Regions from separate parts of the Leisingera sp. ABM4_101 genome, predicted to be linked through region 4. Evidence: riboswitches for the same ligand, from Rfam matches in the RefSeq annotation. Region 4 holds a riboswitch; each other region holds the start of a gene.

What was found. Region 4 has a riboswitch for cobalamin ahead of ACXAEK_RS07940 (aromatic ring-hydroxylating oxygenase subunit alpha). Riboswitches for the same ligand answer to the same signal wherever they lie in the genome.
Positions count from the first base shown of each region.
Region 1: another riboswitch for cobalamin. It lies ahead of ACXAEK_RS10625 (ABC transporter substrate-binding protein); the one in region 4 lies ahead of ACXAEK_RS07940 (aromatic ring-hydroxylating oxygenase subunit alpha).
Region 2: another riboswitch for cobalamin. It lies ahead of ACXAEK_RS09070 (hypothetical protein); the one in region 4 lies ahead of ACXAEK_RS07940 (aromatic ring-hydroxylating oxygenase subunit alpha).
Region 3: another riboswitch for cobalamin. It lies ahead of ACXAEK_RS20010 (DUF1636 family protein); the one in region 4 lies ahead of ACXAEK_RS07940 (aromatic ring-hydroxylating oxygenase subunit alpha).

Region 1 is NZ_JBSWTV010000002.1:1,956,238-1,963,611, forward strand. Features, by position in the region: gene ACXAEK_RS10605 (mandelate racemase/muconate lactonizing enzyme family protein) at 1-1,095, shown strand, start outside; gene ACXAEK_RS10610 (acetate--CoA ligase family protein) at 1,092-3,146, shown strand; gene ACXAEK_RS10615 (enoyl-CoA hydratase/isomerase family protein) at 3,150-3,971, shown strand; gene ACXAEK_RS10620 (N-acetyltransferase family protein) at 4,022-4,543, opposite strand; cobalamin riboswitch at 4,671-4,863, shown strand; gene ACXAEK_RS10625 (ABC transporter substrate-binding protein) at 5,004-6,014, shown strand; gene ACXAEK_RS10630 (FecCD family ABC transporter permease) at 6,011-7,060, shown strand; gene ACXAEK_RS10635 (ABC transporter ATP-binding protein) at 7,057-7,374, shown strand, end outside.
Region 2 is NZ_JBSWTV010000002.1:1,639,054-1,646,427, reverse strand. Features, by position in the region: gene ACXAEK_RS09080 (alpha/beta hydrolase family protein) at 1-848, opposite strand, end outside; gene ACXAEK_RS09075 (TetR/AcrR family transcriptional regulator) at 919-1,539, shown strand; cobalamin riboswitch at 1,558-1,780, shown strand; gene ACXAEK_RS09070 (hypothetical protein) at 1,891-2,295, shown strand; gene ACXAEK_RS09065 (protein-tyrosine phosphatase family protein) at 2,426-2,971, opposite strand; gene ACXAEK_RS09060 (DNA polymerase III subunit gamma/tau) at 3,168-4,967, shown strand; gene ACXAEK_RS09055 (YbaB/EbfC family nucleoid-associated protein) at 5,426-5,770, shown strand; gene ACXAEK_RS09050 (GNAT family N-acetyltransferase) at 5,837-6,340, opposite strand; gene recR (recombination mediator RecR) at 6,477-7,076, shown strand; gene ACXAEK_RS09040 (DUF1330 domain-containing protein) at 7,100-7,374, opposite strand, start outside.
Region 3 is NZ_JBSWTV010000002.1:3,852,582-3,859,955, forward strand. Features, by position in the region: gene ACXAEK_RS19995 (DeoR/GlpR family DNA-binding transcription regulator) at 8-793, shown strand; gene glpD (glycerol-3-phosphate dehydrogenase) at 786-2,363, shown strand; gene cobO (cob(I)yrinic acid a,c-diamide adenosyltransferase) at 2,588-3,223, opposite strand; cobalamin riboswitch at 3,275-3,480, shown strand; gene ACXAEK_RS20010 (DUF1636 family protein) at 3,578-3,988, shown strand; gene cobW (cobalamin biosynthesis protein CobW) at 3,991-5,025, shown strand; gene cobN (cobaltochelatase subunit CobN) at 5,178-7,374, shown strand, end outside.
Region 4 is NZ_JBSWTV010000002.1:1,412,440-1,419,813, forward strand. Features, by position in the region: gene ACXAEK_RS07910 (hypothetical protein) at 1-36, shown strand, start outside; gene ACXAEK_RS07915 (DUF6638 family protein) at 176-1,528, shown strand; gene ACXAEK_RS07920 (hypothetical protein) at 1,651-1,917, shown strand; gene ACXAEK_RS07925 (DUF1523 family protein) at 1,928-2,572, shown strand; gene ACXAEK_RS07930 (TetR/AcrR family transcriptional regulator) at 2,642-3,133, opposite strand; gene ACXAEK_RS07935 (dihydrofolate reductase family protein) at 3,197-3,733, opposite strand; cobalamin riboswitch at 4,005-4,203, shown strand; gene ACXAEK_RS07940 (aromatic ring-hydroxylating oxygenase subunit alpha) at 4,312-5,547, shown strand; gene ACXAEK_RS07945 (FAD-binding oxidoreductase) at 5,552-6,637, shown strand; partial or broken gene ACXAEK_RS07950 (ABC transporter substrate-binding protein) at 6,690-7,374, opposite strand, start outside.

The sequences.
Region 1 (7,374 bases), 540 kb from region 4:
GTCTACCGCGTGGTGCTGGATCAATGGGGGGTTGAGACCCGCTATACCAAGGCCCTCAGCATGGAGGTCCCGCTGGAGACCACGGTTTTGCGGATCGGCACCGACGCCGGGCTGACGGGCTGGGGTGAGACGATGACTGCACCCTCCTACTACCTGCCGACCTCGCCGCAGTCGGCCCGCGCAGGGATTGAGCTGATTGCACCGGCACTCCTGGGCCAGAACCCGCTGAACCACCGCGCCCGGATGGAAGACATCCGCTTTGCCATGCGCGGCCACAAGCCGACGAAATCGGTGATCGACATGGCGCTGTGGGACTTGCAAGGCAAGGCGCGGAGCCTGCCGCTGGTCGACCTCTGGGGTGGTCGGGTGGTTGAGGACATGCCGGTCCTGTGCCTGGTGAACACCGCCTCGCCCGAGGAGCAGGTGGCCCAGATCGAGGAATTCCGCGCGCAAGGGTACAAGCTGTTCCAGATCAAGATCGGCCACGGCAGCCCGCAGCTGGAGGTCGCCCGCATCCGCGCCTGCCAAGAGGCCATGCGCGAGGATGAGCGCTGCTGGTTCGACGTGAACCGTGCCTGGAGTGTCGATCAGGCAATGCAGGTGATGCCATTGGTGCGTGACCTGGCGCCGCTGATCGAACAGCCCTGCGAAACCTACGAGCAATGCCGCACCGTTGCCCGTCACACGGGACTGGGGCTGATGCTGGACGAGGCGATCGAGGATCAGGACAGCTTCATCCGCGCGGCTGAGGATGGGGTGATCAATGCCGCGGTGCTCAAGATGGGCTGCACCGGCGGCATCTCCGAGCACCGCCATCTGGCAGAAACCGGCCTGCGCCTTGGCATCCCGATGCGGATCGAGGATTTCTATGGCACCGGCCTGACGCTGGCTGCGGTGTCCCACCTGGCGCAGGGGCTGCCTGCGGCGGCAACCTTTGGCCTTTATGACTACCACCTGCCCGCGGTGCCGGTGGTGAAGAACCCGTTCCCGGTGGTCAACGGCCGCGTGAAGGTGCCGGAGGACTGCGCGCCTGGCCTTGGCGTTGAGGTCAACTCGGACGTGCTGGGCGAACCAGTGGCGGAGTACAGCCTGTGACCAAAGCGGAGCGTTTGAAACGGATGCTGGACCCGGCCCGCGTGGCCTGGTTTGGCGGCGGCGGCATAGCGCCTGCGATTGAGTACATGAAGGCCAATGGCTTCACTGGCGAGGCCATGGCTGTGAACCCCAAGCGGGCAAAGATTGCCGGGCTGGATTGCGTGCCCTCGACTGCGGAACTGCCTTGGGTGCCGGATCTCGCCATCCTGGTGATCCCCAAGGAGGCGGTCATCGAAACCGTGCGCGCCCTGTCCGGGAACGGCTGCGGCGGGATGGTCTGCATCACCTCCGGCTTCTCCGAAAGCGCCGATGGCGCCGCGCGGCAGGCGGAAATGATCGAGGCAGCCGGAGATATGCCGGTGATCGGCCCCAATTGCCCCGGTATCGCCAATTTCTTGGATGGCAGCGCCTTCATGATGGATCACTTCGGCAATCACGCGCCGCAGCAAGGGGTGGCGGTGATCTCCAACGGCGGCGCCTACCTGAGCGACCTGGGATGCGCCGACCGTTCGCAGCCCATTGCCTATATGATCGGGCTCGGCAACCAGGCGATGGTCAGCGTCGCTGACATGCTGGACGCGGTGCTGGATGACAGCCGGGTAACGGCGGTGAATGTCTATTTCGAGGGCATCGCCGATGTTGCAAAGCTCTCGCAGGCCGCTGCCAAGGCCGCGCGCAAGGGCATTCCGGTGGTGGCCATCAAAGGCGGTCGCAGCGAGGCAGGTACCCGTGCCGCGCAATCCCATACCGCGTCCCTGTCGGGCGATGCGGCGGTGGCTTCGGCCCTATTCCGCCGCTTTGGCTGGATCGAAGTAACGACGCCCTCGGAAGCCATCGAAACCGTCAAGATGCTGAGCTTCACGCCCATTCCAAAGGGTATGAAGACAGGATTTATCACCTCCTCAGGCTCTTATGCGGTGCTGGGCGGCGATATTGCCGAAAAGGCGGGGCTGCAGATGCTACCGCCCTCGGCAGAGGCCGCGCCCGCGCTTGATGCGGCCCTGCCTGCCTATGTGGGGCCCGCGAACCCCTTGGATATCTCCGATGCCCATGGCTGGCCGCAAGGCGATCAGTTGCCGATCTACCAGGCCTTTGCGCAGGATGGGTATGACCTCTTTGCCCAGGTGATGTGCTACCCGCCCGAAGGCGGCTGGGATATGTCGACCTGGGATGCCACCACCAGCGCCTTGGCCGAGGCCAAGGGCGGCCGCCCGGCGGCCTTCGTCAACACCTTGGCCGAGGCGCTGCCGCGTGAAGCCCGCGAGCGGATGATCACCAGCGGTATGGCGCCGCTGCAGGGGATCGAGGATGGCTTGCGGGCGGTTGCCCATGCGGCGCGCTATGGCGCCATGCGGGAGAGAATGGATCCCGAAGCGATGCTCCTGTGTGCTGAGGACTGCCCGGCCTATCAGCCTGGCAGGACGCTGAGTGAAGCGGAGGCGAAAACCCGTCTCGCCGAAGCGGGATTGGACGTGCCGCGCCAGTGGGTTGTACTTGGTCCGGACAACCTGGTGGAAATCCCCTGCACCTGCGCGGTGAAAGCCATCGTGCCGGGGCTGTTGCACAAGACAGAGGCGGGCGCTGTGGCTTTGAACATCGCGCCGGAAGACCTGCCTGCTGCAATCAGTACCATGGCAGAACGCCTCGCTGAACAAAGGCTTGTGGCGGAAGGCTTCTTGATCGAGGAAATGATACAGGATCCAGTCGGAGAGCTGCTGGCTGGCATCCGCCATGTGCCGGACATCGGCCTCACCCTGACGCTGGCCGTTGGCGGCATCGCGGTGGAGCTGATGCAGGACACCGCCACCCTGATCCTGCCCGCACCGCGTGCGGATATCGAAACGGCTTTGCGGGGCCTGAAGCTGGCGCCGCTGATCCTCGGCTACCGGGGACGGCCTGAGGTAGACCTCGCCGCAACGCTGGACGCCATCGAGGCGCTTTGCGCCTTTGCTGCCGATCACCCTGAAATTGCAGAGCTGGAAGTGAACCCGCTGCTGCTCACCCAAACCCGCGCGGTGGTTGCCGACGCGGTCCTGACCCTGAAAGGCTGAGCCATGACCGACTACACCCATCTGATCTACGAGGTCGACGCCGACCATATCTGCTGGCTGACCCTGAACCGGCCGGAAAAGCTGAATGCGATGAACCTGAAACTCATTGCCGAACTGCAAGCCGGGCTGGAGCGCGCCGATGCCGATGACGATGTCAATGTGATCGTGATCCAGGGCGCCGGCCGCGGCTTCTGCGCCGGGCATGATCTGGATGAAGACGCGGAGGAGGACCGGACCTCGATTTATGAATACCGCGCCCATTACTTCAAGCAGTTCGAGGAATTCACAACCCCCTGGCGAGTGACCAAGCCGGTCATTGCCAGCGTCAATTCCATCGCCATCGGCAAGGGGTTTGAACTCAGCCTGTTCTGCGACATCACCATCGCCTCTGATGATACCCGCATTGGTTATAACGAGGTGCGATACGGCATCTCCGGCCACTGCATGTTCCTGCCCTGGCTGGTGAATATGAAAACTGCCAAGGACCTGCTGCTGACGGGCCGTGAACTGACCGCGGCGGAAGCCAAGGAAATGGGGCTGATCACTGATGTGGTGCCGCTGGAACAGCTGAAAGAGGCCACCCGCAAGAAGGCGCTGCTGATGGCCCGGATGCCGCGCGAGATGCAGTGGATGCACAAGATGTACCTGAACCGTGTCTATGAGATGCAGGGCCTGCGCACAGCCACGGACTATTACCTGGAGCAGGTTGCAATCATGGGCGCCCAGCCGGTCCCGGAATATGAAGCGTTTTCCAAATCGACGATCGAGAAGGGCCTGAAGGCTACGCTGAAAGAGGCCAATGCCCGCTATGAAGGGCTGGACTGAAAGCGGATCAGAGGGGCAGCCGGGCGGCGGCGGCGGGGTAGGCCGCGGTTTTAGAGCGGGAGTTGGGAGAGATCCGGCCAAGTGACTGTAACGCTGGGGATCAGGGTGCCGAAAACATCCAATTCCAGCGTGCCGGTCTCCTGGCCGTTCAGCCCTGCATAAAACGCCCGTGCCCGCTGATTGGATTGAAACACAGTCAGGGACAGGCTGCGCTGGTCCTTGGAAAGCAACTGTTGCACCGCGGCCCGGAACAGGCTGCTGCCAGCACCTGACCCCTGTGCCGCCGGAGAGACATGCAGATTGTCCAGATAGGGTTCCGGCCGGCACCAGACGGCGCAAAAACCAAGCAGCCCGGCGGGGTGTCCGGCGTGTTCCGCGATCAAAAGAATATCCCCCGGTTCCGGCCGGTAAGCCTGCCATTTGCGCAAAAGCTGGCTGCTAATCTCCCCGTGCAGCCGCGCCTGCGGGAAATCACCGGCATAGGCGGACTGCCAGCTCTCTGTATGCAAGGCAGCGATTTGCGGCAGGTCAGCTGCCGCAGCGGAACGGATATGGAGACGGGGCCGGGTCATACGGCTCACAGGATACCAATAAGATCGCATCACTCAATGGCCGGTAGACGCCACCGGGGGCGAAGATGTTTTGCCCGCAGGATTGTGGCAGGGACCGCAACTTTTTCTTGCCGCAACGGAAGCGATGCGCTACGGGCGATTTACCGGTCCCGAAAGGGCTAAGAGGGAATCCGCGGCGCCAACCGGCGCCAAACGGAACTGCCCCCGCAACTGTAGGCGGCGAGTGCTGCGCCATGATGTCACTGGACCTCAACGGCCCGGGAAGACGGCGCAGGCAATGACCCGCCAGTCAGGAGACCTGCCGGTGAAAACTGAAGCACACCGGACGGGGTTGTCCGGGGAGGTTGCCGGTAAGATGCGCCGCCGCTGGACGGTGACGCGATGGGGGGCTGACCTCCTGCCTTAGCGGTCAATACCCTTTCACCCGTTCTCCGGTCATTGACACATGGAGATCGAAATCATGTTTCTGCGTTCCGGCCTGATGGGCCTTTCTTTCGTTGCTGCTGCACAGGCTGCCGCCGCCAGCGAAAACTTTCCGCTGACCATTCAGAACTGCGGCGAGACCGTCACATTCGAGGCGCCGGTTGCCTCCTCCGTGACCGTCGGCCAGGCCGCCACCGAAGTGCTTTATGCGCTGGGCCTGGGCGAAAAGGTGCTGGGCACCTCGGTCTGGTTCAACGATGTGCTGCCCGAATATGCTGAGCTGAACGACAAGGTCGAACGCCTGGCAGACAACGACCCGAGCTTTGAAAGCGTGGTGGCCAAGCGCCCCGGTCTGGTCGCGGCACAGTATGAATGGCATGTCGGCCCCGAAGGTATCGTTGCCAAGCGCGAGCAGTTCCATGACCTCGGCATCCCGACCTATGTGATGCCCGCGGATTGCGTCGGCAAAGACAACACCACCGGCGGTGACGGCACGAGGACCCAGATGTTCACCACCGAGAGCCTTTACCAGGGCATCGAGGAACTGGCGGCGATCTTTGGCGAGGCTGAAAAGGGCGCAGAACTGGTTGCCGACTACAAGGCGCGCGAAGCCGCTGCTGTTGCCAAGGCGCAGGAGGTTGCACTGGACGGCGCCTCTGCCGTGTTCTGGTTCTCTTCGCCGGAAATGGAGAGCGATCCATTTGTGGCCGGCCAGAAGGGCGCGCCGGGCTACATGATGCAGCAGCTGGGCCTGAAGAACGTCATCGAAACGGACGAGGAATGGCCGACCGTTGGCTGGGAAACCATCGCCAAGGCGAACCCGACGGTGATCGTGATTGCCCGCATGGACCGCCGCCGCTTTGCCGCGGATGACTACGAGAAAAAGCTGGACTTCCTGCGCAATGACCCGGTCGCCAGCCAGATGGACGCGGTCAAGAACAACCGTATCGTGGTGATGGATGCCCAGGCCATGGATGCCACCATCCGCGCGATCCCGGCGCTGGAGGACCTGGCAGCTGAACTCAGCGCGATCGGCAACGGCGAATGAGCGCAGCCGCCGCACTAGCGTGGCAAAGCGTCCGGGGCGCTTGCCTGGCTTTGCCGGTGCTGGCTGCGGCGGTTCTGGCAGGCGCAATGATCGGCGAGACCGCGCTTGCGCCTGACCTTGTCCTGTCGGTTCTGGCCAACAAGCTGGCGGGTGCTGGGCTGCCGGTGGATCCGGTGGATCAGGGCATCATCTGGAGCTACCGGCTGCCGCGGGCGCTGGTGGCTGCGGCCTGCGGGGCAGCTCTGGCGGTGACGGGCGTGGTTCTGCAGGCGCTGCTGCGCAACGCGCTGGCAGACCCCTACATCCTCGGTATTTCAGCCGGTGCCTCTACGGGGGCGGTTGCGGTCACCATCGCGGGGCTGGGCGGCGGTGCACTGTCGCTGCCCTTTGGCGCCTTCAACGGCGCATTGCTGGCCTTTGGATTTGTGGCCATCCTGGCGCGGGCGGCCGGGGCAGGGGGCAGCCGCGCGGCTGCAGCGCAGATCGTGCTGGCGGGCATAGCAGGCTCGCAGCTGTTCAATGCGCTCACCGCCTTCATCATTGCCAAATCCGCCAATGCCGATCAGGCCCGCGGCATCATGTTCTGGCTGATGGGCAACCTCAGCGGCGTGCGCTGGCCGGATGTGTGGCTGGCGGTGCCGTTGGCGCTGGCGGGCTGGATGATCTGCCGGTTCCATGCCCGGGCGCTCGACGCCTTCACCTTTGGCAGCGATTCGGCCGCGTCGCTCGGCATTCCCGTCCGCAGGGTGCAGGTGGTGCTGATCTTTGCCACCGCGCTGATGACCGCGGTGATGGTGTCGATTGTCGGCTCCATCGGCTTTGTAGGCCTTGTGATCCCACATGCGGCACGGTTTCTGGCAGGCCCCAGCCACCGCAGGCTGATGCCGGCTGCGGCGCTGACGGGCGCTGTTTTTCTGATAGCTGCCGACATCGTGTCCCGCATCATCATCCCCGGCCAGGTGCTGCCCATCGGGGTTGTCACTGCCCTGATCGGGGCGCCGGCCTTTGCCATCATCCTGGTGCGCGGCCAGAGGGGGCCGCGATGAAGATCGAGGCCCGCAACCTGAGCTTTTCCGTGCGCGGCAAGCAGCTGCTGCGGGACGTGTCGCTGGCGGTGCAGCCGGGCGAGACCCTGGCGCTGGTGGGGCCGAACGGTTCTGGCAAGTCGACGCTGATGCGGCTGCTGTCCGGCCTGGCACGGCCGTCGCAGGGCGAGGTTCTGCTTGCGGAAGAGCCGCTGGCCCGGCTGAACCGGCGTGAGATCGCCCGGCGGATCGCCATTGTCGAGCAGCAGTCGGATACCGCCGAGCGGATCACTGCGCGGGCAGTAGTGGAACTGGGGCGCACGCCCTGGCTGTCG
Region 2 (7,374 bases), 230 kb from region 4:
GCGGCATTGGCGCGGGCAAAGGCGCCAAGGTGGCCGATCTTCTGCACGCCAGCTTTTTGCGGGTCCAGCACCGCACGGCGCTGCGGCACATCGCCAAAGACATCGCCCAGCCGCCAGACCGCCGCGGGCGGCACCACGTCGTCATCCGCCATCGCAAACAGATCCACCGGGATGCCGGTTTCCGCCCAGCGGGGCTGCGGCAGCGTGGTGCCGGTTTCCGGCAGGTAGCTGCCCGGCGTGGTGCACCAGCGCCGCCATTGCCAGTAGACACCGGCCGGCAAGTCGGCCCCGAACCCCACCGCGCGCCCGGGCAGATAGCCCAAGGCACGGACCAGCGGCGGCACATGGCCGAACCAGAAGGCCAGCGCCAGCGCGCGGTAGGGCCAGGGATGATCGTGGTGATGCACCAAGCCGCCCGCGACCACGATCATGCGGGCGACGTCCGTCAGGCCATCCTGCAGGGGCATCAGCATTGCCCCCAGCGAATGGCCAATCACCAGCAACGGCACACCCGCATAGTGCCGCTGCATTTCTTTGCTGGCCGCTGGCTGATCCGCCAGCGCCCACTCGGCCATGGTGGCCTGTGACCGGCGCGGGTGCATACGCGCCGAGGCCCCAAAGTCCCGGTAATCAAAAGTGAGGCAAGCCATCTGCCGCTCTGCCGCCAGCCAGCGCGCGAAATGCCGGTAATAGCCCTGCGGCACCCCGGTTGCGCCATTCAGCACCACCGCTGCCCGGGCCGGTCCCGCCGGGTGATACAGCCGCCCGGCCAGCACCGCCTCACCAGCGGCAAAGCGCAGCTCTTGCACCCGGATATCTGCCGTCTGTTCTGCATGGCTGTCGAGCATGGCACCCTCCTAGACCAATTGGTCCACTCCACCTCTGGACCAATCGGTCTAATGCTGTCAACCTGCCGTCATGACTGACGTGACGACACCTTCTGCCGCCCCGGACGGCCCCGTCCCCACCCGCGAGCGGCTGCTGCGCGCGGCTGCCGGGCTGTTCCGCAACAAGGGCTACAGCGGCACCGGCCTGGCAGAATTGCTGGCCGCGGCGGAGGCGCCCAAGGGCTCGCTCTACCACCATTTCCCAAACGGCAAATCGGACCTTGCGCTGGCCGCAGCGGACTGGGCATCAGAGCAGATGCAAGCACTGATCGACGCTTCCTTCACCCCTGCGCCGACCTTTCAGGACGGCGCCAAGACGGTCTGCTACAAGCTGGCGAAACTGTTCGACAAACAGGGCAAATGGAGCGGCTGCCCGGTCTCTGCCACCCTGTTCGAAGGGCCGGAGAACGAGGCTTTCCACCAGCACGCCGCCAAGCTGTTCGAGGGCTGGATCACCGGGACCGCAGCCCATGCCCGGCGCCTGGGCCTGCCTGAGGCTGAGGCCCGCGCCGCTGCCGAGAATTTCTATATCCTGCTGCAAGGCGGCTGGCAGCTGGCCCGGGTGCGGCGCGATTCGGATGTGATCCGGGGGCTGCACCTGCAGATGCACAGACCCCAGCCAAACCCAATGCAGCTGCAGAAAAACGATTGACAACTCAGGGATCCAACCGCTACCGATTGTGCCGATGGTTCCCGCGCCACAGAATCTTGTGTCCGGGATGAAAAGGGAACACGGTGCGGCCCCGCCCTGCGCAAGGCCAATTCCGCGACTGCCCCCGCAACTGTAAGCGGCGAGCGACCCCGATAGAGCCACTGGCCCTCAAAGAGGCCGGGAAGGATCGGGAAAGCTGCGACCCGCAAGTCAGGAGACCTGCCATCGGATATGAAACTCGAACCCGGGCGGGGTGTCCGGACAGGGTCTGATGGCACCGCGGGGCTTTCCGCTTTCTCATCCGGTCTCTTGTCCCCAGAACTCCCCGCACCACGCGCGGAGGGCGCAAACATGATGTGGACGGACCAGACGCATTTCTATGCGGCAACGGATTGCAAATACCTCGGGAAACCCTGCCCCGCGGCAGAGCGGATGATCGCCAAGCTGGCCGAGGCGATGACCAAGGCCAAGCCGCTGACCCAGGAGGATTTTGAAATCACCGGCACCAGCGCGCTGGACGGCTGCCCGCGCAACTGCCCGGCGCAGTTCGTAGCCAGCCATGACCGGATCCGGCTGTTCTGCGGTGTCGGGGAAGAGGCCCCGCGCGAGGGCCTGGACCGGTTCGCCGATGCGATCCTCAGCCGCGACGGCACCGGCTTTGCCGCCTCGCAACTGGATGCCCGCCCCTGCGCGCTGATGGAGGCGCTGCCGAAAACGGCAGAGGCGCATCAGGCAGAGCAAATGCTGGCGCTATAAGAATTCCAGACTGCGAGTGATCCGCCCGGCGGCACCGCCGGGCAGCGTCCGCCCCTCCCCGTCAAACCAAAGGTTTGCCTCCGGCAAAACGGGAGGACGCTTCGCACCCACCCAGGGTCAGGCGCTGCCCTCAGTGTTTGACACCCTGCCCCGCGCAGGCCCAATCCAGCTGCGCCTCGGTCTCCACCGCACAGGGCCGCACCGAGCGCAGCCGCGCCAGCGCCTGGACCGGGTCCTCGCCGCAGTCGATCATCAGCCGCAGCACCGCCATGCCGGAGCGCCCGCAGCCGCCCTTGCAATGCACCAGAACCCGGCCGCCGCCTGCCAGCGCCTGCCGCGCCGACTGGCTGGCGGCGGCCCATTTTTCATTCACTGCCGGTGGCGGCACCTGGAAATCCGGCACCGGCAAATGCAGCCAGCGGCAGGCCATGCTTTGGATGTCGACGCCCAGCCGCGGCACTCCGGCGGCCACATGCTCAGCCTCGGTGGTCATCGAGATCACCAGCCCCGGCTTCCATTGATAGATCTGGATCAGGTCGCTGCGGTAATCGCCGGCGCCGCCCGGCAGCCGGCACAGCGCCAGAATGCCGCCGCCCGCTGACAGCGCGTGGATGGTCAGGCCGGCCAGCGCGGCAGTCTCCTGCACCGCTGGCTTTGAAGTGTCTTCAGTTTGCATACCGCCTCCCTGGACGCCGCGCCCCTGCACTTCCCCCGCATTTCCCCCTTCCCTCCAGACTAGCCGCTAACCGCAGAAAGCCAAAGCGCTTTTGCAGCCCTGGCTTTACTGCCTTCTGCGGTGGACGAACCGGCTGCGCTTCAATACCCTGCGCGGAACGCGGGACCCCCGCACACCGAATCCGGCACGAGACACCATGAACGACATTCCCAGCGGCACCACCCAATCGCAATACCAGGTTCTGGCCCGCAAATACCGGCCCGAAACCTTTGCCGATCTGGTGGGGCAGGACGCCATGGTGCGCACCCTGAAAAACGCCTTTGCCGCTGACCGTATCGCCCAGGCCTTCATCATGACCGGCATCCGCGGCACCGGGAAAACCACCACCGCGCGGATCATCGCCAAGGGCATGAACTGCGTGGGCGAGGACGGCCAGGGCGGCCCCACCACCGACCCTTGCGGCAAATGCGAGCATTGCGTGGCGATCATGGAAGGCCGCCATGTCGACGTGATGGAGATGGACGCGGCCTCGCGCACCGGTGTGAATGACATCCGCGAAATCATCAACTCGGTGCAATACCGCGCGGCCTCGGCCCGTTACAAGATCTACATCATCGACGAGGTCCACATGCTGTCGACCTCCGCCTTCAACGCGCTGCTGAAGACACTGGAGGAGCCGCCGGCGCATGTGAAATTCATCTTCGCCACCACCGAGATCCGCAAGGTGCCGGTGACGGTGCTGTCGCGCTGCCAGCGCTTCGACCTGCGCCGGATCGAACCGGAGGTGATGATTGCCCTCCTGCGCAAGATCGCCACGGCTGAAAGTGCCGAGATTGCCGAGGACGCGCTGGCCCTCATCACCCGCGCCGCCGAAGGCTCCGCGCGGGATGCAACCTCGCTGCTGGATCAGGCGATTTCCCATGGTGCTGGTGAAACCACAGCCGATCAGGTCCGCGCCATGCTGGGCCTTGCCGACCGCGGCCGGGTGCTGGACCTGATGGATATGATCCTGCGCGGCGATGCGGCCGCCGCCCTGACCGAACTCAGCGGCCAGTATGCCGAGGGCGCCGACCCGCTGGCGGTGCTGCGCGATCTGGCCGAGATCACCCATTGGGTTTCGGTGGTGAAGATCACGCCCGACGCGGCTGAGGACCCCACCGTCAGCCCCGATGAGCGCGCCCGCGGCAAAGCGATGGCGGATGCGCTGGCAATGCGGGTGCTGACCCGCATGTGGCAGATGCTCTTGAAGGCGCTGGAGGAAGTGGCCGCTGCGCCAAACGCGATGATGGCCGCAGAGATGGCGGTGATCCGCCTGACCCATGTGGCCGACCTGCCCTCGCCTGAGGAGCTGATCCGCAAGCTGCAGGACACACCCCCCCCGCCGCCGCCCGGTCCCGGCGGCCCCGGCGGCGGTGTGCCGATGCAGGGCATGGGCGCCCCGGCGCTTGGCGGTGCTGCGCCGCAAGGCGGCCCGGCAGGCGGCGCGCCCGGTGGCGCACCGGTGGCCCATGGCAGCGGCGGCACGGTGGCCGCGCTGGCGCCGCAGGTCAGCTCTGCCCTCGCCCGCTACCCGTCGTTCGAGCATGTGGTCGAACTGATCCGCACCAACCGCGACGTGAAACTGCTGGTCGAGGTCGAAACCGGCGTGCGGCTGGTCTCCTACCAGCCAGGGCGGATCGAATTCACCCCGTCAGCACAGGCGCCGCGCGACCTTGCCGCCCGGCTTGGCTCTGCGCTGCAGAACTGGACCGGCGCCCGCTGGGTGGTCTCCATAGCGCCGGACGGCGATGCCGCAACCATTGCCGAGATCCGCGACGCCGCCGAGAACGCCCTGCGCGAGAAGGCGGCGGCGCATCCGCTGGTGCAGGCGGTGCTGGACAGCTTCCCCAAGGCCAAGATCACCCGTATCCGCACGCCTGAGGAACTGGCCGCCGAAGTCGCCGCCGAAGCCCTGCCCGAAGTGGAAGACGAATGGGATCCGTTCGAGGACGGGTGACGCATTCACGCAGGGCAGCGCCTGACCTTGGGTGGGCGCGAAAGCGCCTTCCCAGGGGGAAGGTCAGGCGCTGCCCGGCCTGTCGGCCGGGCGAAAGGGCACTAGGGTCAAGACCCATTAAACCTGCACAGCTGGCGCGCGAACGGCAAGAAAGCAGGGGTTTTGAGCGCGCCGGGACTGGCGGTGTCAATTCCAAGCGGTCAAAGCCGCTGCTTTGCAGCGGTTCGCGCGTCCGCAGGATTTGACTGATTTTGCCCCTGAACTGCGTTACAGCCCCTTGAAATAGAGCCACTATTCCCGCGGGACCGTGCCTGGTCAGGAACAAAATCAGACAAACCAGCGGTGCAGGGTTGATGGGTCCTGACCCTAAAGTCCGGCAAACCGGCAATCCTGCCCCTTGTTTCGCGGTCCCGCGGCCCGTATTTGTGCCCCAAACCGAAAATCTCAGGAGAACAAAGATGCTCAAAGGCCTCGGCGGTCTTGGCGACATGGCCAAGATGATGAAATCGGCACAGGAACTGCAGACCAAGATGGCGCAGATGCAGGAAGACCTGCACAACGTCATGGTGACCGGCGAGGCCGGCGCAGGCCTGGTCAAGGCAACCGCCTCTGCCAAGGGCGACCTCAAGGGCCTGGACATCGACCCGTCGATCTTCAACGGCGACGATAAGGAAGTGGTTGAGGACCTGATCCTGGCCGCCATCAAGGACGCCCAGGCCAAGGCCGCGGACAAGGCGCAGGAAGAGATGACCAAGCTGACCGAAAGCATGGGTCTGCCCAAGGACATCAAGCTGCCGTTCTAAGAACCGGCAAGCTGAACGCCAAAAGGCGGCCCGTCTGGTGCCGCCTTTTTCTTTGCCCCGCCTTGGTTAGCCCGTCTCCAGCCGGAACTTCAGGAACCGCTGGCCTTCGTACTGCACTTCCCCGGTCTGCACCGCCCCCAGCCGCATCAGCGGCCGCAGATGCCGCCGCGTCGGCGGCAGCAGGAAGGTAACATAGGGAATGCGCGAGTCCGCACGGGCAAAATCCAGCGCCTTGCGCGCAATTGCGGGGCCAAGGCCAAAGCAATCTGCCCGCAGCACCAGCCCGAAATCCCACTCCGCGCCTTCTTTCTGGAACCCGCCCCAGCCGAGGTAATCCTCACCGCGCAAAAACGCCCAATGGCCCAGCCCGTCGCGCTGCCAGCAGGCCTCCTTGGCCGCCACAAAATCCTTGGCCGCCTCCTCATCCCAAGCCCCTGCCAGCAACGGCATATGCGCCGCCATCCGCGGGTCTGACATGTGGCGGGCAATCACTTGCGGCGCAACCGCCGTCAGCCGGGCAAAACGCAACTGGGGAGTTTCATCTGCCTCCCGCGCAATCCTGCCTTCCATTTCAAACCCTCCGCCCTTCCAGGCAAGGCATACCCCCGGGGCGCCAGAAAAACAAACCCCGAACATTTTGCCGCCCCGCCCTTGCGCTTCCCTGTCCCGATCAGCCTATATGGCTGGAACACAAAGGGCCCAAGGCATGATCAAGAACTCCACCAGCAACATCGAAGACCTGATTGACCTGATGGCCAAGCTGCCGGGGCTGGGGCCGCGCTCGGCGCGCCGCGCAGTGCTGCATCTGATCCGCAAGCGGGCGCTCTTGCTGACGCCGCTGGCTGACGTGATGAGCGAGGTGGCCGCGACAGCGCGCGAATGCCTCAACTGCGGCAATGTGGGCACCAGCGAGATCTGCCCGATCTGCACCGACGAGGTGCGCGGCAACGGCGAGCTGTGCGTGGTCGAGGATGTGGCCGACCTCTGGGCGATGGAGCGGTCCGGCGTGTTCAAGGGCCGCTATCACGTGCTGGGGGGCACCCTCTCGGCACTGGATGCGGTAGGCCCTGAAGATCTGCGCATCCCGCGGCTGGTCGACCGGGTCGCGACCGAGGGCGTCCGCGAGGTGATCCTGGCGCTGAATGCCACCATCGACGGCCAGACCACGGCGCATTACATCGCCGACCAGCTGCAGGGACAGGTGAAGCTCACCTCGCTTGCGCAGGGGGTGCCGATCGGTGGCGAGCTGGACTACCTCGACGACGGCACCATTTCCGCCGCGATGCAGGCGCGCAAGGAAATCTGACGGCGCCCGGCGGGCCTGAACTGTTATTCTTCGTAGAAATGAATGGTCATGTCGCAGGCCGCGTCCCGCAGCGGTATCAGCGGCAGGTATTCCGGGCTGCTGTAGAACCGCTCCGCCGCGTCCATGTCCCGATAGCGGAACACCGCCGCCACCTCACCATAGCTTGAACCACCGCGCAGCACCCGGGCGAAACTGCCGCGGGTGACCACCTCAACACCCTGCGCCTCCATCAGCACCGCCGCGCGCCCGGCATAATCGCGAAACAAATCCGCATCCCTGATCTTTGCATATGAGAAAT
Region 3 (7,374 bases), 2.4 Mb from region 4:
AAAGCAAATGGATGCCATTGGCCGTCAGAACGAAATCGTCTCCCTGCTGAACCAGCAGGACCGGGTCGAGGTCGAGGATCTTTCCCGGCGCTTTGGCGTCTCTCTGCAAACGGTGCGCGCCGACCTGCGCGACCTGTCGGCACGCGGCGCCCTGTCCCGTGTGCACGGCGGTGCCGTCCGGGTCAGCACCGCTGCCAGCCAAGGCTATGAGGACCGCCGCAAGCTGAACGCGGGCAACAAGCTGGCGATGGCAGCCATGGCCGCTGAGCTGATCCCCGACAATTGCTCGCTTTCGCTCAACATCGGCACCTCCACCGAACAGGTTGCCCGGGCCCTTTCCGGCCACAGCGGCCTGACGGTGATTTCCAACAACATCAACATTATCAATATGATGATGGGTGGACAGGCAAAGGAGTTGATCCTGGCCGGCGGCACCGTGCGGCAAAGCGATGGCGCCATCGTTGGCGAGGACGCGGTGGAGTTCTTCTCCCGCTACAAGGTGGATTTTGCGGTTATCGGCGCCTCGGCTTTGGATGCCGACGGCGCGGTGATGGATCACGATGCCCGCGAGGTATCTGTCGCCCGTGCAATCCTGAAAAACGCACGGCAGAAGGTGCTGGTCTGCGACGGCAGCAAGTTCGACCGCTCCGCCCCGGTGCGGATCTGCGATGCAGCAGATCTGGATGTTGTCATCACCGACCGCCCCGTACCGGCAGAATTCGCCCAGGCCGCACAGGCGGCGGGTACAAGGATCCTCACCGCAGGACAAAACGAAAGCAGCGAAAATGACTGATACACCTGTCACGGACCTCTTCATCATCGGCGGCGGCATCAACGGCTGCGGCATCGCCCGCGACGCGGCTGGCCGCGGCCTCTCGGTGACCTTGGCCGAGATGAACGACCTCGCCTCCGCCACCTCCTCGGCCTCGACCAAACTGTTCCACGGTGGCTTGCGCTATCTGGAGTATTTCGAGTTCCGCCTGGTCCGCGAAGCGCTGATCGAACGCGAGGTGCTGCTGAAGGCGATGCCGCATATTTCCTGGCCGATGCGGTTTGTGCTGCCCTTCCACAAGGACATGCGGTTCGACAGCGAGACGCCGACGTCCAAGCTGCTGACGACCTTCATGCCCTGGATGAAGGGCCGCCGCCCGGCCTGGCTGATCCGGCTGGGGTTGTTTCTGTACGACAGCCTGAGTAAACGCGGCATCCTGCCCGGCACCGCCAAGCTGGACCTGGCAGCCGACCCGGCGGGCCTGCCGTTGAAAAGCAAGTTCAAGACCGCCTTTGAGTATTCCGACTGCTGGATCGAGGACGCCCGGCTGGTGGTGCTGAACGCCCGTGACGCGCAGGCCCGCGGTGCCGAAATCCTGACCCGGACCAAAGTGCTGTCAGCGGAGCGCCATGCGGACCACTGGGTGATCACGCTGCAGGATCAGGCCAGCGGCGAAACCCACCAGCGCCGCGCAAAAATGCTGGTCAACGCGGGCGGCCCCTGGGTGGCCGACGTGCTGCACCAGAAGCTGGGCCAGAACAGCCGCGAGAACGTCCGCCTGGTGCGCGGCAGCCATATCGTGGTGCCGAAACTGTTCGATCATGGCCGCTGCTACTTTTTCCAAGGCACCGACGGGCGGATCATCTTCGCCATTCCCTATGAGCAGGATTTCACCCTGATCGGCACCACCGACGCCGACCATCCGGATCCGGACACGGCGCCTGAATGCACCGAGACCGAACAGGACTACCTGATTGATTTCGCGTCGCAATATTTCGAGCAGCCGCTGCGCCGCGAGGATATTGCCTGGACTTATTCCGGTGTCCGCCCGCTCTATGACGACGGCGCCAGCTCCGCCACTGCGGCGACCCGCGAGTATGTGCTGACACTGGATCAGGCGCAGGCGCCGCTCTTGAATGTCTTTGGCGGTAAGATCACCACCTACCGCAAGCTGGCCGAGGCGGCGCTGGCGAAGATCGGTGAAGTCTTCCCGCAGCTGCCCGCGGACTGGACCGCAGGCGCGGCCCTGCCAGGCGGTGATTTCCCGGTGGAGGATGTGGAAAAGCTGAAAACCCGGCTCGCCAAGGAATACCCTTTCCTGACGCCCTATTGGGCGGCCCGGCTGATCCGCGCTTACGGGCTGGAGGCCTGGGAGGTGCTGGGCGATGCCAAGTCCGCCGGTGATCTGGGCCGGGACTTTGGCGCCACCATCACTGCCCGCGAGCTTGACTGGGCAATTGCCCGCGAATGGGTGCGCGCAGGCGACGACTATTTGTGGCGCCGCACCAAGCTGGGCCTGCGCCTGGATAAGGCGCAGCGCGCCGCGGTGGATGCCTATATCAGCGAGAAAGCCGCGAGGCTGGCGGCTTAAGCGCGGAGGGGCTTAAGCGCGGAGGCAGGCGGGGCATCAAGACACGGGGGGGGGCACTCCCGCCCCTTTTCAAGGAACCAGAGGTTCCCTGAAAAGCGTTGGGCCGGGCGGGGGCGCTGCCGCAGGCAGCGCCCCCGCCCCCCGGCGATTTGCAAAGCAAAGCGCAAAACCTCAGGCCCGATCGGATTTGCCGCCTTTCGCCGCCTTTTGCCGCCTGTAAGAGATTAAAACTCCACACCCTTCTGCGCCTTCACCCCGGCGCGGAACGGGTGCTTGATCTGGCCCATCTCGGTCACCAGATCGGCGATCTCGATCAGCTCCTCCTTGGCGTTGCGCCCCGTCAGCACCACATGGGTCATCGGCGGTTTCTGCTCCACCAGGAACTCCAGCACCTCCTCCAGGTCCAGGTATTCATAGCGCAGCGCGATGTTGATCTCATCCAAGAGCACCATGGTGTTGCGCTCGTCCAGGATCATCTCCTTGGCCTTCTCCCAGCCCTTCTGGGCGGCAGCGATGTCGCGCGCCTTGTCCTGGGTCTCCCAGGTGAACCCCTCGCCCATCGCGTAGAACTGGCACAGATCGCTGAAGTTCTCCTCGATCAGAGTGCGCTCGCCGGTCTGCCAGGCGCCCTTGATGAACTGCACCACCGCAGACGGCATCCCATGGGCGATGCAGCGCATGATCATCCCGAACCCCGACGAGGATTTGCCCTTGCCCGGCCCGGTGTGGACGATGATCAGTCCCTTCTCGCCCTCCTTGGTCTTCATCATCCGGTCACGCGCCGCCTTCTTCTTAGCCATCTTCGAGGCGTGACGGGCGGCTTCTTCTTCTGAAATGCCGGTTTCAGACTTTTCGCTCATAGGGGCTCTCCAGCTGTTTGACCCCATGTCTTGACAAAGAAGCCCGCCATAGCGCAAGGGGGTTCCGCTGGTTCCTGTGAAAACAGGCGAAGAGGGAATGTGAAGGCCTGCTCAGGCTGAAGCACAGCCGCCCCCGCGACCGTGACCGGATGAGGCCGCCATGCCACTGGGAGATATCCCGGGAAGGCAGGATGGCCGGCAAGGCGAACGCCTTGGCATCCGCAAGCCGGGAGACCTGCCAGCAGGAGAGAGATCAACGGGCAGACGGGGTGTTCTGCGACCGGGTGAGGGGCTGGCACGAGACAGTTCCTTTTCGGCCATCCCGCAAGCCCTGCCGCGACAGGAGACGCGCTGATGGCTGACGATCAGGCGGGCACCCCCGCCAGCAAACCGGGACCGGTCACGCTGACCGTGTGCCTCACGTGCCGCAACGAAGGCGCCGATCCCGAGGCAACCCGCCCCGGCACCCTGCTGCATGATGCGCTGAAAGAGGCCGGCATGCCCGAGGGCGTAACGCTGCGCGGCGTCAAATGCCTGTCGGCCTGTTCGCGAAGCTGCACCGTGCTGCTGACCGGCGGCGAGGAACGCTGGAGCTATGTCTACGGCGACATGGACCCGGAAGAGCATATCCCTGAGATCCTGGCAGGCACAGCCGCCTATGCCGCCACAACCGACGGCCTTGTGCCTTGGCGCGAGCGCCCCACCGCATTCCGCAAACAATCCGTTGCCCGCATCCCGCCGGCCGCCTTCCCTTCCGAGGAGTAATCATGAGCGATCTCAACAAGATCCCCGTCACCGTTATCACCGGCTTCCTCGGTGCAGGCAAGACCACCCTGATCCGCCACCTGATGCAGAACCCGCAGGGCAAGCGCCTGGCGGTTGTGGTGAACGAATTCGGCACCGCCGGTGTCGACGGCGACATCCTGAAGTCCTGCGCCGATGAGAACTGCCCGGCCGAGAACATCATGGAACTGGCCAACGGCTGCATCTGCTGCACCGTGGCCGATGACTTCATCCCCACCATCGAGCAGCTGATGGACCTGCCGGAAAAGCCGGATCACATCGTGATCGAAACCTCCGGCCTGGCCCTGCCCAAACCGCTGCTGAAAGCGTTTGACTGGCCCGCGATCCGCTCGCGCATCACCGTTGACGGCGTGATTGCGCTGGCCGATGCAGAGGCCGTTGCCAAAGGCCAGTTCGCCCCCGATCTGGACGCGGTTGCCGCCCAGCGCGAAGCAGATGAGAGCCTGGACCACGAAACTCCGCTCAGCGAAGTCTTCGAAGACCAGGTCTCCTGCGCCGACATCGTGCTCCTGTCCAAGGCCGACCTGGCCGGCGACGAAGGCGTCGAGAAGGCCCGCGCCGTGATCGAGGCCGAGGCGCCGCGCAAGCTGCCGATCCTGCCGATGAGCGAAGGCGTCATCGACCCGCGCATCATCCTAGGGCTCGAGGCGGCTGCCGAGGACGATCTGGACGCCCGCCCCAGCCACCACGACGGCCATCACGACCACGAGCATGACGATTTTGAAAGCATCGTTGTCGAAATGGGCGAAGTCTCCGATCCAGAAGCGCTGCAAAATGCCATCGTGAAACTCGCCCGCGAGCGCAATATCCTGCGCGTCAAAGGCTATGTCGCGGTGGAGGGGAAACCGATGCGGATGCTTGTGCAGGCCGTGGGCGAGCGCCTGCGTGCCCAATACGACCAGCCCTGGGGCGCGCAGCCGCGCAAGACCGCCCTGGTGGTCATCGCCGAGCATGACGACATCGACGAACAGGCCATCCGCGCCGAGCTGGGGGCCTGAAGCATGCTCTTGACCCGCAATTTTCATGAGCGGAAAGGATCGCGCCCGTCCCGGGGTGGGCGCAATCGCGCCCGCCCATGGGGGCGGGTCGGGCGCGATCCGGGGCTTGCGCCCCGGGACTCCATTTTGCTGGCTGGGAAAGGCAAAATCTGATGCACGTCGTCTTCCGCGAAAGCCACGGCCTTGACGAGACCGATACCCCGCAGGACCTTGGGCAGACGCCTGCGGACCTTGTGGTGCTGTCGTTTTCCGACAGCGACCTCGGCGCCTTTGCGGCGGGCTGGCACCGCGCGGGCGGCAAGTTGCCCAGCTTGCGCCTCGCCAACATGGTGGCGCTCAAGCACCCGCTGTCGGTCGACGTGTATGCAGAACAGACACTGGAGGGCGCCAAGGGCGTCCTCGTCCGCCTGATCGGCGGCGAAAGTTACTGGTCCTACGGGCTTGCCACCCTGCAGGACCTCGCCCGCCGCAAGGGTATTGCGCTGGCGATCCTGCCCGCTGACGGGCGCGAAGATGCGCGGCTTGATGAGCTGTCCACCCTGCCCGTCTCCACTCTGCGCCGCCTGCAATCCCTGTGCGACGCCGGCGGTGCGGTTGCGGCCCAGGCAGCACTTGCCCAGCTGTCGCTGGCTGCAGGGCTTTACGCCGGCCCCGTCCTCGGCCTCAAGACGACACCGGAACACGGCTTCTACGACCCGGCCAAGGGCGTGCTCGCCGACCTGCCGCCGCAGGACAAACCGCTGGTGCTGGTGAGCTTCTACCGCTCCTACCTCACCGCCGCCGACACCGCCCCGGTGGATGCGCTGATCGCGGAACTGCGCGCCCGCGGCTATGCCGCTTATGGCGCCTTTGCCGCCAGCCTCAAGGCGCCTTCTGCCGCGGACTGGCTGCGCAAGAAACTCCCGCAGCTGGCCCCCGCCGCCATCATCAACGCCACCGCCTTTTCAGCGCAAGGAACAGACGGCAGCGCCTCGCCGCTCTCCGCCACCGGCTGCCCGGTGTTCCAGGTCGCCCTCTCCACCGCCCGCAAGAAGGACTGGGCCGAGGCCGACCGCGGGCTGTCGCCCGCCGACCTCGCCATGCATGTGGTGCTGCCGGAGGTCGACGGACGCATCTTTGCCGGCGTCGTCAGTTTCAAATCGCCAGGCAAGAAAGACCCGGACCTGCAGTATTCCCGCTTTGCCCATCGCGCCGACGCGGACCGCATCAAGGCGGCTGTGGACCGCCTCGAAGGCTGGCTGCGCCTCGCCAAGCTTCCAAATGCAGACAAGCGCCTTGCCCTGATCCTCTCCACCTACCCAGGCCGCGACCACAACCTGGCCCATGCCGTGGGACTGGATGCGCTGGCGTCCTGCGACGAAATCCTGCGCACGCTCTGGGACCAAGGCTATACCGTTGAGCCGCAGGAAAACACCGGCCTGCGGCTGATGGACGAAACGCTAAGCGTCCCGCTCACGGAGTACAAAACTGCTCTCGCCGCCCTGCCGCAAGACCTGCAGAACACTTTGGCTGAGGCCTGGGGAGACCCGGAGGAAGATATTGATTGCCGTGACGGTGCCTTTCACTTCAAGGCCCTGCGGGCAGGCAACGCCCTGATTGCCCTGCAGCCCGAACGCGGCGAGGTCAAAACCCGCGTCGACGACTACCACGACCTCGACCGCACCCCGCGCCACGCCTATGTGGCGTTTTACCAGTGGCTGCGCGCCCAGACCGACGCGTTGGTCCACATCGGCGCCCACGGCACGCTGGAATGGCTGCCGGGCAAGGCGGTGGCTCTGTCCGGCGCCTGCTGGCCCGAGGTTCTGACCGGCCCCCTCCCGGTTGCCTATCCGTTTATCGTCAACGACCCCGGCGAGGCCGCACAGGCCAAACGCCGCATCGGCGCTGTCACCATCGGCCACCTGCCGCCGCCGCTGGCGCAAACCAACCTGCCCGAGGGCATGTCCCGGCTCGAAAGCCTGCTGGACGAATACTCCACCGCCGACGGCCTCGACCCGGCCCGCCGCGACCGCCTGATCGGCGACATCCGCGCCGAGGCACAGGGGACCGGCGTCGAGGCCGACCTGGGCCTTACCCCTGACACGTCGCCCGCAGAGGCGATCACCCGCATCGACGCCTTTGTCTGCGACATCAAGGAAAGCCAGTACGGCGAGGGCCTGCACATCTTCGGCACCGGCCAATGCGGGGCAGAGGAACGCGCCGGGCTAATCGCCGCGCTGGACGGGAAGATCGTGACGCCCGGCCCTTCCGGCTCGCCGTTCCGCGGCCGCGCCGATGTGATCCCGACCGGGCGCAACCTCTTCACAACCGACCCGCGGGCGGTGCCGTCGCGGGCGGCGCATGCGCAAG
Region 4 (7,374 bases):
AAGGTTCCTCTAATAATTGTGGAGGGGGCGATCTGAAACTGTTTGGTGCAAATCGTAGGCCGTTCGGTTCCGCGGCGAAGCCGCGACGCGCCCGACCCGCCCCCCAGGGCGGGCGCGTTCCGCACCCACCCTCGTGCCGGGCGCATCGCTTTCGTGATACGGATAGGAGGATTGCATGAAACGCCTCATCCAGCATGGCCTGATGTTCGGCAATCTCTTCCATGTGGCCTCGCCCGCGCTGGTGGAGCGGTACAATCGCGCGCTGAAGCATCTGACCGGAAAGACCACGAGCCTCACGGATTTCCACGTCGATATCTCGGGCTTTTCGCCGGAGATCGGCGATGAGCTGGGGGATGATCACTATCTGAACCATGCGGGCGTGAACCGGCAGTTCATTCTCCTCAGCACCGAGCAGAAGCGCTGCCCGCTGCTTCACGTGAAATTTTCCACCAGCCGGGACATTCTGCGGCGGTTCATCGAGGTGAATGAACGCCAGCTGTTTGCGCTGACCGCGACGGATGCGGTGGCGGGGGAGCTGGTGAATTCGGTGTTTGAGGTCTCAACCCCCTCCAAGCTGTTCGACATCCAGCAGGTGCGGATCGAGGCGGATACCACTAAGGGCACCCTGCGCCATGCGGACCATCTGGCGGCGCTGGTGGAGCGGTTCAAGACAGGCGAGGATGCCTGGTTTGATGATGCGCTGATCGGGGAGATGATCTCGACCGCCGAGAAGACCGGCGATGTGACCCGCAATCCGGTGCATCTGGAGCATGAGGCTTTTGAGCAGTCGAACTTCTGGACCGCGCATTTCGGCGGCCTGTATGTGTTTCAGGGGCTGGAGCATCCGGCGGTGATTGCCAGCGGGGAGAAGCCTGAGGGTGTGCCGCTCGACCGGGTGTTCGATCTGGGGCAGCGCAATGCAATTGCCAAGTTCCTGGAGCTGAACGGCCTGGCAGAGCCGGTGATCCGGGCGCGCGGCGTTGATGGCGCGGCGATCCTGCGGCAGAAGATGGGGTTCCTGGCGGTCTCAGTCCTGACGGAGAAGGGGCGGGATCTGTCGGGGCTGTCACGTGCGGACCTGCGGCGGCTGGCGGCGCGCCATGCGGAGGAACTGCCGGAGGAGTTCGAGGGGCTGGCAGCCTTGGTGCGCTGGGCCGAGGGGGGCGGCAAATGGCCGAAGATCCGCTCGGACCATCCGGCTTATTTCTATTCGCTCAGGGCGGCGGATACGGCCGACCGGGATTTGGTCAACATGCTGCTGGCGGAGCTGTGCCCGCATGATTTCCGCCAGATGTTCATTTGCCACAAGGAGCTGTTTTACAGCCAGTACCGCGGCTGGCCGGAAACCAAGAAGGCCTATTCGGCGGAGTTCCTGGCGCGGGAATATGCGGTGGACAAGGCCGGCGCGCGGGAGGCGCTGTTCGGGCATGAGCCGGATATGGAGGGGCGGCTGCCGCGGGTGCGGCGCAAGGGGATGGTTGAGCGGGTCGGCCCCTGGGGGGCTGTGAACCGGGTGCGGGGGCGATAGGGTGGTCCTATTGGAGCAACTTAATTCTTCCCGGACCGCTTGCGATCCGGTTCGCGCCCGACCCGCCCCCATGGGCGGGCGCGAACCTATGTTACGTGCACAAGCTCAGGAGGCGTGCTGAGATGTTCGGATTTATCCGCCTGATCCTGATCCTTCTGGTGGTGCTGACCGTGGTCTATGCCGCGGTGTCGCTCTACTCGCGCGAGATGCGGCGGCTGAAGCTGAAGCGGCGCTGGAAAGAGAAGGGGTTGACCGGCGACCGCGCGGCCTTCATCCAGCGAGGGCTGAAGCAGTACGACAACTCGTTCCGGCGCAAGCTGATCCTGTTGGTCTATATCATCCCGCTGGGGGCGCTGGCGCTCCTGATCTACGTCATTAACTTCATGTGAGGTCCACCCCATGCGTTTCATCAAATGGGCTTTCCTGATTACCTTCTGGGTGCTGTTCGGCGCCTACCTGCATTATACGCTGCCGCAGTATGACGTGGTGCGGATCGTCAATACCTATGAGGAGCGGCAGGAGCTGAACGACTGGACCAGGGTGTTTTGGTCCAAGCCGGACGACCAGTCGGCGCAGCTGATCAACCGGGATGTGCAGTTCATCCAGGCGGTGCGCGCCAACGGCCGCAACATGGTCTACCGTAACGAGGACACCGGCTGGAACTGGCCGCCCTATTTCAAGTTCGACACCGCGAACCTTTATACGGACGCCAATGACAGCATCTCGACCAAGGCGAACCCGGAGTGGGTGGCGGTGATGCATTACGGCTGGCGCAACGAGTTCCTGTCGATCTTCCCCAATGCGGTGACGATCAAGCCGGTGGCGGGGCCGGAGGACAAGCCGACCAATTGGTTCTCGATCATCTTCCTGGTGCTGCTGGCGGCGCTCCTGTGGGCGATTTATGTGCGCTGGCGCCGGTTCCGGCAGGCGCGGATCGACCCGATGATCGAAAGCGCCGAAGACAGCCTGTATGCGGCCGGCGATGCGATTGCCGAGCGCAAGGGGCGGTTCCGGCGCTGGCTGGGTACCTGGAAATCAAAGTGAGAGGGGGTCGCTGGATGGGCGGTTCCGGAAGACACAAGCGGATGCGCGGGCCTGAATGGCCCGCGTTTTTTATTCGATCCGGTCGAGCACCCAGTCCAGTGCCGGGGTGAAGTCGTCATCCGAAAGCGCCCCGCGTGGTGCCGCAGCGGCGGCAAAGGCAAAGCCGTGTGTGTAATCCACCAGCAGGCAGAGTAGGGTGCGGGCCTCTGCGCCGGTCACGCCTGCGGCTGCAATTTCCGCCTCGATGTGCTGCGTCAGCCTTGTCAGGGAGGCGCCGATCAGGGATGGGTTTTCCAGGATGCATTTCGCCAGCTCCGGGTGCCGGGTGACCTGGGCGCAATAGCGGGTCATCAGGCCGCGCAGCCGCAGCTTGGGGGTTGCCTCCTCTGATGGTGCGTCAGCACCTTCGAACGCAATGGCGACGAGAGATGCAATCATCTCGTCCCTGGTGCCGGCGTGGTGGGCAACGGCCATCGGAGTGACGCCAAGCGCCTCTGCCAGTGCCTTGAAGGTGAGGGCCTTGCTGCCGCCCTCATCGAGCAGCTGCTGGGCCTTTTTCAATACATCATCCTTGCTGAGAGCCCGGCTGCCCCGGGGAGGGCGCCCCATGCGCGGGGGCATGGATCAGGCCACCTGGAAGGTGGTCTGGACCATGCCGGTGGGCAGGGTGCGGGAGCTTGCCACCTGGAGGTCGATGTCCCGCTCCAGATTGCCAAACAGCGGGATGCCGCTGCCAATCAGGATCGGAACCGTTGTGATGGTCAGATCTGCGATCAGCCCTTGCCGCAGGAAGGACTGCACCATCCGGCCGCCGTCGATATAGGCGCGTTTCCAGCCCTCTTCCTGCAGTTCCTGCATAAGGTCTGCGGGTGTAGCGGTGCTGAGGCGCACCTTGTCCTTCAGCTCCTCGGGAATGTCCTGTTCGCTCAGGCTGCTGCTGAGGACCACAACCGGTTTGGCGTAGGGCCATGCATCAAACCCCAGCAGGGTGCGGAATGATCCTGTTCCCATGACCAGCCCATCGACGCTGTCCATGAAGGCCGCAAAACCGCCATCGTCATCTTCGGCAACAGGCTGTTTGTAAAGCCAATCCAGCGAGTGGTCCTGGCGGGCCACAAAGCCGTCGAGGCTGGTGGCGATGAAAACGTGGCCGGTGGTCATCTGGTTCTCCTGAGTTGCAATTAATTATACGGCATATAGTTAATCGTGGTTCCAGTTCCAAGTGACCGGCGCATTTTCGGGTGTCCGCGAATCGATTCGCGGCAGCAGGCAACGGGTAAACGCATGAAAGATAAGCGCTTGCCGCAAACAGGCTGGCGAGTGCCGGTTTGAGATTCTGGACATCCCTGTGCGGTTTGGAGCGGCAAACATGCATGTCTTTTTCCGGTTTCGGCGGGTCGGATTTGTTTTCGCCGACCGGCCCGTGATCGGGCATTTTCCATCTCAGCAAGGTGCCGCCTTTCGGGGCGGAGAATTGGGAAGCTGGTGAAACTCCGGCACTGCCCCCGCAACGGTGACCCCGGGTCAGGCCTGGCAAAGACCACTGAGGCGCATGCTTCGGGAAGGTGCCAGGCTCCGCCGCCACGCGGCCCCGGGACAGTCCGGAAACCAGCCTTGCCATGAAAACACGTCAACCGCGGGCGGCGGTCGGGCGGTTGCGGGCGCGTGGCCTGCAATCTCTCTTCCCATGCCTGCACCCAGCCAAGACGCCGCGGGGATGCGGCAAAGGAGAGAAGCAGATGCTTCAGGACAGCGAGATTCTGGCCAAGCTGATGGGCCGGCAGAAAAACTATTCCCTGGAACAGGCGTTCTATACCGATCCGGGGGTTCTGGATCTGGACATGCGCCAGATTTTCTACCGCGAGTGGCTGTTTGCCATTCCGGCCTGCGAGATCCCGAAGGCGGGCAATTACGTGACCCATCAGGTGGGGTCCTACAATGTCATCATCGTGCGCGGCACCGATGGCGAAGTGCGTGCCTTCCACAACGCCTGCCGCCACCGCGGTTCGGTTGTGTGCAAAGCCAAGAAAGGCAATGCGCCGAAACTGGTCTGCCCCTATCACCAGTGGACCTATGAGCTGGATGGCTCGCTGCTGTGGGCGCGCGACATGGGGCCGGATTTCGATGCCTCCAAACACGGGCTGAAGCCGGTGCATTGCCGCGATCTGGCTGGGCTGATCTATATCTGCCTGGCGGATGAGGCGCCGGATTTTGACGCTTTTGCCGCTGTGGCGCGTCCGTATCTGGAACCGCATGACCTGGGTAACGCCAAGGTCGCCTATGAAAGCTCGATCATCGAGAACGGCAACTGGAAGCTGGTCTGGGAGAACAACCGCGAGTGCTATCACTGCGGCGGCAACCACCCCTCGCTGTGCCGGACCTTCCCGGAAGACCCGTCGGTGACCGGCATCGAAGGCGGCGAGACACCGGCGCACCTGCAAAAGCATTTCGACCGGATCGAGGCGGCGGGGGTTCCGTCGGCCTTTACCATCGACGCGCGCGGCCAGCACCGGCTGGCGCGGATGCCGCTGAACGAGGGCGCCGAGAGCTATACCCTGGACGGCAAGGCGGCTGTGGCCAGGAAGCTGGGCCGGGTGCCGTTCGCGGACGCGGGCACCTTGCTGAAGTTCCACTACCCGACCACCTGGAACCACTTCCTGCCGGATCATTCCATCGTGTTCCGTGTGACCCCGATCAGCCCGACTGAGACCGAAGTCACCACCAAATGGCTGGTGCATAAGGACGCGGTCGAGGGGCAGGATTACGACCTGAAGCGCCTCACTGAGGTCTGGATTGCCACCAACGACGAAGACCGCATCGTGGTCGAGGACAATCAGCGCGGCATCAATTCGCCCGCGTATGAGCCCGGTCCGTACTCGGAAGTGCAGGAAAGCGGCGTCATCCAGTTCTCCAACTGGTATGCCGATCATCTGATGCGCGCCCTGACTGGCCGCCACCTGATCGCGGCGGAGTAAGCGCATGGGACTGCAGGCCAATTTCGAGACGCTGGACGAAACCCTGGCGTGGAAGGACGACGAGATGCTGGAATGCGTCTCTGTTGTGCCGGAAGCGCCGAACACCGCCACCTTCAGCTTCCGCGCGCCGTCTGGCGCGTGGTTCAAGTACCAGCCGGGCCAGTTCCTGACGCTGGAGCTGCCGGTGCCGGGGGAGACTGTCTGGCGGACCTACACGATCAGCTCCTCGCCGTCGCGGCCGCTGTCGATTTCGGTGACGGTCAAGGCGCAGGCCGACAGCATCGGCACCCGCTGGATGCTGGACCACCTGAAGCCGGGCATGTTCCTGCGGGCCTCTGGCCCGGCAGGCGTGTTCACCCTGCCCAAGCGGCCGAACGGCAAGTTCCTGTTCATCTCCGCTGGTTCCGGCATCACGCCCAGCCTGTCGATGACGCAGTATCTGTTCGACCGCGGCCAGTCGCCTGACGTCTGCTTCATCAACTGCGCCAAGCGCCCGAGCGAGATCATCGCGCGCCAGCAGCTGGAAAGCATGGCGTCGCGGGTGCCGGGGCTGAAGCTGAACTTCGTGGTTGAGGAAGATGACCCCTATCAGGTCTGGACCGGCTACCGCGGGCAGCTCAACCAGATCATGCTAGGCCTGATTGCCGGCGACTATCTGGAGCGTGAGGTCTACTGCTGCGGCCCGGAGCCGTTCATGCAGGCGGTACGCGACATGCTGATCGGTCTCGGGTTTGACATGGAGAACTACAACCAGGAAAGCTTTGGCGCGCCGGTCGAGACTGAGGCGGATGCGCCGGAGCTGGACGATGTGGTTCCGGAAGAAAGCGCAACTGCCGAGATCAGCTTTGCGGCGTCGGGCGTGATGGCGACCTGCACCGAGACCGACACGGTGCTGGCGGTGGCCAAGGCCTCGGGCCTCAACATCCCGTCGGGTTGCACCTTTGGCATCTGCGGCACCTGCAAGGTCAAGAAGACCGCGGGCGAGGTGCATATGGTCCACAATGGCGGCATCTCGGAGGAAGATGTGGAGGCGGGGTATATCCTGGCCTGCTGCTCCAACCCGATTGGCCGGGTTGAAGTGGACATCTAAAGAAACAGGGCGCGCGCCGGATCCGGCGCGCGCCCATTCATTTGCAGATTGATCAGGCTTCCAGTGCCAGCTTGTGCACGTGGATCTCGTTGATCGGGTGGCTTTCGGCGCCGATGATGCCCGGGCGGGCGTGGCGGTAGAGCGAGCGCCAATAGGGCTGGATCACGGTGCCGTCGTCGCGCATGAACTGCTCGATCTTCTCCATATGGCCGCGGCGCGTGTCTGCATCGGCAATGGCCGAGGCGGCCTCCAGCATGCTGTCGAACTCGGCGCTGGCGAGGCCGGTTTCATTCCAGGCAACTCCAGTCTTGTAGGCCAGTGTCAGCACCTGCACACCCAGCGGGCGGTGGCCCTAGTCGGTGGAGCTGAACGGGTATTTGTCCCAGTCGTTCCAGAAGGTGTTGCCGGGCAGCACGGTGCGTTTCACATTGAGGCCCGCATCGCGCATCTGTGCCGCCAGCGCGTCGGTGGTGTTGCGGCGCCAGTCGTCGTCGATTGAGATCAGCTCATGCTCGAAATCAAGCATGCCGGCCTCTTCCATCAGTTTGCGGGCGGCTTCGGCGTCGCGCACCGGCGCGCCGATGTCGGCGTATTCCGGGTGGATCGGGCAGACGTGATGGTTCTCGGCCAGGGTGCCGCGGCCGTCATAGCCCAGCTCCAGCAGCACAGCGTTGTCGCAGGCCAGCGCCAGGGCACGGCGGACGCGGGCATCAGCGTAAGGGGTTGCCCCGTCCACG